3 regions of the Rahnella aceris genome follow, and region 2 is predicted to be linked to each of the others. Evidence: riboswitches for the same ligand, from Rfam matches in the RefSeq annotation. Region 2 holds a riboswitch; each other region holds the start of a gene.
What was found. A riboswitch is a leader RNA that binds a small molecule or an ion and turns the genes downstream of it on or off. The one in region 2 is predicted to bind thiamine pyrophosphate.

Region 1 (3,279 bases), on a different contig from region 2:
AAAGGATGGCGAATTTGAAGGGCTGTGGTCACACGGACAATTTATTGGCCGCCGCAGCGGTGAGCATGCGGCATTGCTGCTGTCGTGGCAGGACGAGGAGAACGACGATATTGCCAGCTATCTGTTTGAACGGATGTCAGCAACTAAAATCCGCGTCATGCTGCGCCCGCGTAAAGAAGAAAAATTCTATCCGCTGAACCCGTTTGATGCCGTTCATTTGCAAAAGGCGCTGACGAAATTTCATCAGGTTGAACAGGCGCTGAGCGAAACCCAGCACCAGGCATAATCCGCGGTTACCACCAGCGGTGGAAATGATGCACAGGCCCGATACCGTGGCCGACTTCCAGTGAGTCGGCCTGCATCAGCGCCTGCTGTAAATAGGCTTTGGCTTCGCGTACCGTATCGGCCCAGTTGTGATGACGCGGACGTAACGCGGCCAGCGCGGCCGACAGCGTGCAACCGGTGCCATGGGTATGTCGGGTATTCACACGCGGCGCAGTAAACCGCTCACGGGAACCGGTCACAAACAGCCAGTCAGGGCTTTCCTCATCACTCAGATGTCCCCCTTTCATCAGCACGGCACCACATCCCATCGCCAGTAAGGCTTCTCCCTGCTCACGCATTTCGGTTTCATTCGCCGCCACCGCACAGTCCAGTAACGCCGCCGCTTCGGGCAGATTTGGCGTAATAATGGAAGCCTGCGGGATCAGCAAACGACGCACGGCATCCACGGCCTCCGGCAGCAGTAACGGATCGCCACTTTTCGCCAGCATCACGGTATCCAGCACCACAAACGGCGGCTGATAATGTCTGAGTCGCTCCGCAACCGCCTCCACAATCTGACTGTTCGCCAGCATGCCGATTTTCGCACTGTCGATCCGCACATCGCTCAGTACGGAATCGAGCTGCGCTGAAACGAAACCGGGCTCAATGTTATAGACCGACTGCACACCACGGGTGTTCTGCGCCACCAGCGCGGTGATCACACTGGTGCCGTACGCACCCAGCGCCGAGAAGGTTTTCAAATCCGCCTGGATCCCCGCCCCGCCACTCGGATCTGTGCCTGCAATCGTCAGTGCATTAATACGTTTCATTGTATTTCCTCGCCATTCAGCCATTCCTCGCCCATTAAATACAGATTATCGAAGTATTCAGGCGTGAAACTGCCCGGCCCCTTCACGACCGCACAGGCGCGCTCGCCGGCACAGGACATCACCCGGCAGGCGGCGGCCACGTTATCCAGGCGATCACCCGGCAAAGCCACAAAGGCCGCCACCACCGCAGATAATGCGCATCCGGTACCCACCACGCGGGTCATCATCGGATGTCCGCCAGCCACCGCCCAACTGCGCATCCCGTCGGTGACGTAATCGGTTTCACCCGTCACAGCCACTACCGCGCCGGTCTCCCGCGCCAGTTGCTGTGCGGCAGGTAAGGCAGAAAGGGAATCATCACCGCTGTCCACGCCCCGCCCGGACGCACTGAGGCCGCTGAGAGCCAGGATTTCCGAGGCATTACCGCGGATTGCGGCAGGTTTAAGTGTGATGATTTCACGACAGAATTCTGTACGCCAGCTCAGACCGCCGACAGCAACCGGATCCAGCACCCAGGGCTTTCCGGCCTGACTGGCTGCGTGAATAGCCGCCCGCATCGCATCGGCATGGGGATGTGTCAGCGTGCCGACGTTCACCAATAAGGCATCAGCAATGGCGCCAAATTGCGCCGCTTCGGCGGGATCAACCACCATCGCCGGAGATGCACCCAGCGCCAGCAGGACATTGGCGGTAAAAGATTGCACCACGTCGTTGGTCAGGCAGTGAACCAGCGGCGCTGAAAGGCGGAGTCGTTTCAGAGAAGTGGCGGCTAAGGCGCCGGGCAAGAAGGTAGGTCGGGTATTCATAAATCTCCCCACCGGCACTCAGGAAGGCGGTATCAGGAGAGATACCTGACTTCCCTACGCTGGCATAATCCAGATCAGGTAATACGGGTAAAATCTCAGCCCTGCTTTGCAGCGGGCACCCCGAGTCAAGGGAACATTATTGGCGGCGGAGGTCAGAAGATCAATCAGGAAATGCGTTAAAAACCACTGTTCTCTAATAGGACAGTATTAACATATCCATTGGTTTGACAGGAATACCCTTACTAAGGCGGCTTTTCATTAATATGTTATTTTTGCCACAAGCATCACATATACCTGCTAATCTATATCAAATACCGTCTGGTTTTATATATGCTTAAGAATATCTATAAGTGCTTTTACTTATTGAAATGATTATATTAAATTCATGAATAATATACATCAGCGTTAGCAGAGGAATGTGATGTGAAATTAATTATACAAATACCTTGCTTTAATGAAGGTGGCACGTTGGCTATTGCTCTGAATGCCTTGCCCCGGCATGTTGAAGGCTTTGATAGCGTTGAATGGCTGATTATTGATGATGGCAGCTCAGACGATACCATCGACGTGGCCAGGAAAAATGGCGTAGACCACATAGTCAGGCATAAGACCAATAAAGGCCTGGCTTATGCATTCATGACAGGAATTGATGCCTGTTTAAAATTTGGTGCCGACGTCATCGTCAATACTGATGCCGATAATCAATATAATGCAGATGATATTCCGAAATTAGTTGCCCCAATACTCTCGTCACAGGCAGAATTTGTTATTGGGGAACGTCCAATTCAGGCAATTGAACACTTCTCACCTTTGAAGAAATTACTTCAAAAACTAGGGAGTTGGGTTGTGCGGACGGCCAGTAAAACGGATATTCCTGACGCGCCCAGTGGTTTTCGTGCAATTAACCGCGAAACGGCTCAAAAGCTTATAGTTTTCAGTAATTATACTTATACCCTTGAAACTATTATCCAAGCCGGACAGAAAAACATCTCTATTACATCCGTACCTATCAGAGTAAATGATGACTTACGCCCTTCCCGACTGGTGAAAAGTACATTTTCATATATCAAAAGAAGCGTAATCACAATTATAAGAATATTCGTGATCTATCGTCCATTCAGATTTTTTGGAACCATTGGCTTGACACTTTTCACCATTGGATTTTTGATCGGACTACGTTTCTTATTCAAATACTTTACGGGAGATGGCACAGGAAATATACAGTCTCTAATTTTGGCATCTATCTTGTTGGGGATGGGATTTCAGACCTTGCTGATTGCATTCGTTGCAGATTTGCTTTCTGCTAACAGAACATTACTTGAAGATTTAAGATTTAAAACCGCACAACTGCACAACAGAAATCCTCAACCTTTGGCAAA
Region 2 (3,279 bases):
GGCACTGTCAGAAGTCCTGAACTGTTCACGCAGACACATGCGCTCGTTGCTCAGCACCATGCAGGGACAGGGCTGGCTGACGTGGGATGCAGAGGCCGGACGCGGCAAACGATCCACGCTGAAATTTCTTTATACCGGGCTGGCACTCCAGCAACAGCGCGCTGAAGAGCTGCTGGAACAGGACAGCATTGATCAGCTGGTACAACTGGTCGGCGACAAAACCCTGGTGCGCCAGATGCTGCTGTCCCAGCTCGGTCGCAGTTTCCGTCAGGGCAAACATATTCTGCGCGTACTGTATTATCGCCCGCTGATGAATCTGCTGCCCGGCACCATGTTGCGCCGTTCAGAAACCCACATTGCCAGACAAATCTTTAGCGGCCTGACACGCATAAATGAGGAAAATGGGGAAGCGGAAGGCGATTTAGCCCATCACTGGCAGGAAGTTTCGCCGCTGCACTGGCGGTTTTATCTGCGCCCCGCCATTCATTTTCATCATGGTCGCGAACTCGAGATGGCAGATATTATCGCCACGTTTATTCGCCTGAAAACGCATCCGCTGTTCAGCAACCTGAAATCAGTCACGACGCCCACGGCGAATGTCATAGATATCCACCTGAATGAACCCGACCGCTGGCTGCCGTGGTTGTTTGGCAATATCCACGCGATGATCCTGCCGCAGGAATGGCAGTCACTGCCTGATTTTGCCCGCCATCCGGTCGGCACCGGCCCTTACGCCGTGGTGCGTAATCTGAAAACACAGCTGCGCATCCGCGCCTTTGACGATTATTTTGGCTTCCGGGCACTGATCGACGAGGTGAATATCTGGGTATTACCGGAACTGAGTGAAGAGCTGGTGCATTCCGGCGTACAGCTTCAGGCCGATGAATCAGGCAAAAGCGAGCTGGAAAGTCGCCTTGAAGAAGGCTGCTATTTCCTGTTATTTGACCAGCGTTCGCCGGTCGGACAATCTGAAGAAACACGCCAGTGGTTGTGCGATTTACTCAATCCCATCGCCTTACTGAATAATGCCGAACCGATTTACCAGCGCTACTGGTCTCCGGCGTATGGCCTGCTGCCGCGATGGCATCACAAAGCGCCCCGGCCACGTCCGCCCAAACCGCAAAACCTGACGCAGGTAACGCTGACATTTTACGGCGAGCATTCCGAACATCAGGCGATCTGCAACGCCCTGCGCCCGTTGCTGGCGGAAGAAGGTATCGAACTGATTATTCAGATAGTGGATTACGCAGTCTGGCACCGCGGCGATGCCAAAAGTGATCTGTGGCTCGGCAGTGCCAACTTCACCCTGCCGCTGGAGTTTTCACTGTTCGCGCATTTCTACGAATTGCCGCTGGCAAAGCATTGCTTTAGCGAAGAGATGAACGACGATGCCGCCCTGTGGCACGCCGGGAATTTATCGATGGCGAAATGGAGCCAGAAACAGACGGTCAGCCATCAGATCCATCCCCTGTTCCATCACTGGCTGGTGCTACAGGGGCAACGCAGTATGCGCGGTGTGCGTATGAACACCCTCGGCTGGTTCGACTTTAAATCCGCCTGGTTTGCCCCACCGGACAGTTAATCGGACTATCGCATCGCGCCGTTAATCTCTAGAATGACATCCGTTCTCAACGGGGTGCCCGACTTGTTAAAGCTGCGATGTAAACGCCGTGAGCAAGTTTGGCTGAGATTTGAAACCCGTCGAACCTGATCCGGTTAATCCCGGCGGAGGGATTTGAGACTGCGCGATGCTTACTCAAAATCCTTTGCCCTTTCATTTTTTTGGAGCGCAAAGTTGAAAAAATTACTGTCCTGCCTGCTGTTACTTTCTGCACCTGCATTTGCGTCAAAACCTGTTTTGACGGTTTATACCTACGATTCTTTCTCTGCTGACTGGGGCCCCGGTCCCGCCATTAAAAAAGCCTTTGAAGCCCAATGCGGCTGCGAACTGAAATACGTGGCGCTGGAAGATGGCGTGTCTTTGCTCAACCGTCTGCGGATGGAAGGTAAAAACAGCAAAGCCGACATCGTGCTGGGGCTGGATAACAACCTGTTGCAGGCCGCTGAACAAACCGGTTTATTCGCCAAAGCACCGAAAACCAACGCCAGACTGACGGTGCCAGGCGGCTGGAATGACAGCACTTTCGTGCCTTACGATTACGGTTATTTCGCCTTCGTCTACGACAAAAATAAACTGAAGAATCCGCCAAAAAGCCTCGATGAGCTGATCAACAGCGACCAGAAATGGAAAGTGATTTATGAGGATCCACGCACCAGTACACCGGGTCTGGGCCTGATGCTGTGGATGCAAAAAGTCTACGGCGATAAAGCGCCGCAAGCGTGGGAAAAACTGGCGAAGAAAACTGTCACCGTCACTAAAGGCTGGAGCGAGGCTTACGGTTTATTCCTCAAAGGTGAAAGCGACCTGGTGCTGAGCTACACCACCTCTCCGGCATACCATATTGTCGAAGAGAAGAAAGATAACTACGCCGCAGCCGATTTTACCGAAGGGCATTACATGCAGGTCGAAGTGGCGGGCCAGCTGGCAAACAGCAAGCAACCGAAACTTGCTGAACAGTTCATGAAGTTCGTCACCACGGAAGATTTCCAGAAAGTGATCCCGACCGGCAACTGGATGTATCCGGTGGTGAATACCCCGCTGCCTGACGCTTTTAAACAACTGACGATTCCGGCCAAATCTCTGCAATACAGCGCACAGGATGTCGCTACTCATCGTTCACAATGGATCCAGGCATGGCAGAACGCCGTCAGCCATTGATCCCTCGCTGGCTGTTGCCGGGCGTCATCGCGTCACTGGCTATGTTGCTGGTGGCAGTACTGGCCTTAGGCTCTCTGTGGCGTCATGCGCCACAGATAAGCGGCGCATCGCTCTGGCACGATCCTTATCTCTGGCATGTGATCTGCTTTACTTTCTGGCAGGCGCTGCTTTCAGCGCTTTGCTCGGTGCTGCCCGCAATTTTGCTGGCACGCACCTTGTTCCGCCGCCGTTTCCCCGGCCGTCAGCTGTTATTACGTTTATGTGCGATGACGCTGGTCTTGCCGGTTTTGGTGGCGGTGTTTGGCATTCTCAGTGTCTACGGAAGACAGGGCTGGCTGGCGCAAATTTGCGGCTGGCTGGGCATGGATTACCGTTTCTCGCCGTATGGTTTACAGGGCATTTTGCTGGCGCACGTCTTTTTCAATCTGCCGCTGGCAGCGCGGCTCTTAGTGCAGGCACTGGAAAATATCGCCGTTGAGCAGCGCCAGCTCGCCGCACAA
Region 3 (3,279 bases), on a different contig from region 2:
ACCAGCCAATCATCGCGGCGCCAATACCGGACGTGAAGTGATCGTAACCCGGCGCGATATCGGTAGTCAGCGGACCGAGGGTATAGAACGGGGCTTCGTGACACTGCTCGAGTTCTTCGGTCATGTTGCGGCGGATCATCTGCATCGGCACATGTCCCGGACCTTCGATCATCACCTGAACATCGTATTCCCAGGCAATTTTGGTCAGTTCGCCCAGTGTGCGTAATTCGGCGAATTGCGCTTCGTCATTGGCATCCTGAATCGAACCCGGACGCAGGCCGTCGCCCAATGAAAGCGAGACATCATAGTCGGCGCAGATTTCACAGATCTCGCGGAAATGCTCAAACAGGAAGCTTTCGCGATGATGTGACAGACACCATTTCGCCATGATCGAACCACCGCGCGACACGATCCCGGTCAGGCGTTTGGCGGTCATCGGCACATAACGCAGCAACACACCGGCGTGAATGGTGAAGTAATCGACGCCTTGCTCGGCCTGTTCAAGCAATGTATCGCGGAATATTTCCCAGTTCAGATCTTCGGCCACACCGTTCACTTTTTCCAGGGCCTGATAAATCGGCACGGTGCCGATCGGTACCGGACTGTTACGCAGGATCCATTCACGGGTTTCATGTATATAACGTCCGGTGGAGAGATCCATTACGGTGTCCGCGCCCCAGCGTGTCGACCACACCAGTTTCTCCACTTCTTCTTCGATGGAAGATGTCACCGCCGAGTTGCCGATATTAGCGTTCACTTTCACCAGGAAATTACGCCCGATGATCATCGGCTCTGATTCAGGGTGGTTAATGTTGGCGGGAATAATCGCGCGCCCGGCAGCCACTTCCTGTCGCACAAACTCTGCAGTGATACTGGCGGGCAGATGCGCGCCAAAGCTTTCGCCGGGATGTTGCTGGCGCAGAACCTCGCCGCGGATCCGTTCACGCCCCATATTTTCGCGAATGGCGATAAATTCCATCTCAGGTGTGATGATGCCTTTGCGGGCGTAATGCAGTTGCGTGACATTTTTACCCGCAATGGCTTTGCGCGGGCGCGGCAGGTGTTCGAAGCGGAGGTGGTCCAGCCCGTCATCCGCCAGCCGCTGCTGAGTAAAACCGGAACTGACCTGTGAAAGTTCCTGCGTGTCCGCACGCTCGTTTATCCAGCGGGCGCGTAATTTTCCCAGACCGGTATGCACGTCGATAACTGCCGCCGGATCACCGTAAGGTCCGGCGGTGTCGTAAACAGGAATTGCTTCGTTTTCTTCGAACTGCGGATTGTCTTTGCCGCCGCCGACCAGCGTCGGGCTGAGCTGGATTTCACGCATCGGCACGCGGATATCTTCGCGGTCAGCTTCAAGATAAATACGCCGGGAGTTGGGGAAAGCTTCGCCCTGCAAGCTGTCGATAAACGATTGTGCCTGCGCGCGTTGTTCACGGCGATTTGACGGTTTCTTTTCAGAAATAACGGGTTTTTGGGTACTCGACATAGCAAATTCCTCGCAAAAAAACGTGATGGAAAATTGCTTGTCAGGAGGTTTACGGCAGGAGTAAAAATGGGCGGTGCAGCACGGGCGGCCTTATGCAGGCAGATGCCTGATTGCGCTGAACGCATAACATTACTCTTGTTCCCTTCGCGGGTACTAACCCGATCAGGTTCCGCGGATCCCGAATTAACGGTCTCAGCCTGGCGTAATTCTCAACAGAAAATTATGCGCTAGGCACTCCGACAAGAAGCCTCAATATAGGAGGCGTTTTTTTAAACTACAAGTAAAACCATAACCCTGAGCAGGGTTTTATTGTGGCAACGTGTTAAGCCGGTCTGGCGAGATCAGGCTCATTTTCCGAAGGTGGCACACTCTCCGGGGCAGGCTCAAAAGCCATGATAATTAATTGATCTTCCAGTTGAAAACGGGCATCTAATGCCTCACCGATATCCGATAATGCATAGTGAAACGCGAAAGCATTGTCATCGTCAATATCAGTTTCTGTGTAACTGTCATGGAAAGCCATGATAGCTTCAGTATTCAGCTCCAGAGCAGGGTAGATTTTTGCCGCCTGTACTTTTTTCGGGCTGCCTGCGCCATCGACTTCTTCAATGATGCGTGGATAGAGATGAAAATGCCCGGCAGAAAGATAGTCGACCAGATGATGGCAAAAACTGTCCAGCGCCTTTTCATTCAAAGGTGTATGTTTTTCTTTATTGGGTTTCAGACCGACGAAAGTGCAGTACGAAACCAGCAGTTCTTTGCGTGCGTGCAGCCATTGATCCACTAACTCATTACTGCCACCAACGCGTTGGGTCAGTCTTTCCAGACGATTTAGCATGGTTGACTCCGTGAGCGACAAAAAAAGTAACCAAAAGTTACTAATATGTAAATATCTTACTCAGATTGTCAGTCCCGACGAGGTTATGCAACAACAATTATGGAATTACAGATTACTGAGCAACACAACGGTTGGTGGATCATCAGCCAGGAAGGCAAGCTATGGCTGCCTGAGGGTGAACTGCCGTTTGGCAGCGCCGCACAATTTTCTCTGACCGGTAAAACAGCGCGGCAGATCGGCGAATGGCAGGGCGAACCTGTCTGGCTGGTTCGTCAGACGATGCCAAACCATATGGTTTCCGCCCGTCAGTTGCTGGATCAGGATCGCGGATTATTCCAGTTGGTCGGGCGTGGTGTGCAGTTGTCAGAGTTTTACCGTTCTCACAAGTTTTGCGGTTACTGCGGACATGAAATGCACGTCAGCAAAACCGAGTGGGCTGCACTCTGCGGGCACTGTCGCGAACGCTATTATCCGCAGATTGCGCCCTGCATCATTGTGGCTATCCGTAAGGGGGATGAGATTTTGCTTGCGCAGCATGTCCGCCATCGTAATGGTATTCACACGGTTCTGGCGGGTTTCGTGGAAGTCGGAGAAACGCTGGAAGAAACTGTGGCACGTGAAGTGATGGAAGAAAGTAACATCCGGGTGAAAAATGTCCGTTACATCAGTTCCCAGCCCTGGCCGTTCCCCAATTCGCTGATGATGGCATTTATGGCGGATTACGACAGTGGCGACATACAGCATGACCCGAAAGAGTTGCTTAACGCGAATTGGTATCGCTTTGATGCATTGCCGCAGTTGCCACCGCCCGGGACGATTGCGCGCCGCCTGATTGAAGACACCGTTGCCCTTTGTCGTGCCGAACACGAAGAGTAGAGGCGATTTTACGTGATAGAATGCTGTCAGATGATTGTCGGGCGGCCCGAATACTGAAGGAAAGAGCAAGAATGAA

Region 1: another riboswitch for thiamine pyrophosphate. It lies ahead of thiM (hydroxyethylthiazole kinase); the one in region 2 lies ahead of thiB (thiamine ABC transporter substrate binding subunit).
Region 3: another riboswitch for thiamine pyrophosphate. It lies ahead of thiC (phosphomethylpyrimidine synthase ThiC); the one in region 2 lies ahead of thiB (thiamine ABC transporter substrate binding subunit).

The regions. Positions count from the first base shown of each region.
Region 1 covers NZ_JAADJV010000001.1:186,870-190,148, reverse strand. The annotation lists gene GW591_RS00945 (hypothetical protein) at 1-286, shown strand, start outside; gene thiD (bifunctional hydroxymethylpyrimidine kinase/phosphomethylpyrimidine kinase) at 294-1,094, opposite strand; gene thiM (hydroxyethylthiazole kinase) at 1,091-1,900, opposite strand; TPP riboswitch at 1,935-2,033, opposite strand; gene GW591_RS00930 (glycosyltransferase family 2 protein) at 2,324-3,279, shown strand, end outside.
Region 2 covers NZ_JAADJV010000002.1:269,930-273,208, forward strand. The annotation lists gene sgrR (HTH-type transcriptional regulator SgrR) at 1-1,582, shown strand, start outside; TPP riboswitch at 1,623-1,752, shown strand; gene thiB (thiamine ABC transporter substrate binding subunit) at 1,796-2,779, shown strand; gene thiP (thiamine/thiamine pyrophosphate ABC transporter permease ThiP) at 2,755-3,279, shown strand, end outside.
Region 3 covers NZ_JAADJV010000009.1:7,158-10,436, reverse strand. The annotation lists gene thiC (phosphomethylpyrimidine synthase ThiC) at 1-1,489, opposite strand, end outside; TPP riboswitch at 1,612-1,738, opposite strand; gene GW591_RS23870 (Rsd/AlgQ family anti-sigma factor) at 1,812-2,327, opposite strand; gene nudC (NAD(+) diphosphatase) at 2,427-3,203, shown strand; gene hemE (uroporphyrinogen decarboxylase) at 3,275-3,279, shown strand, end outside.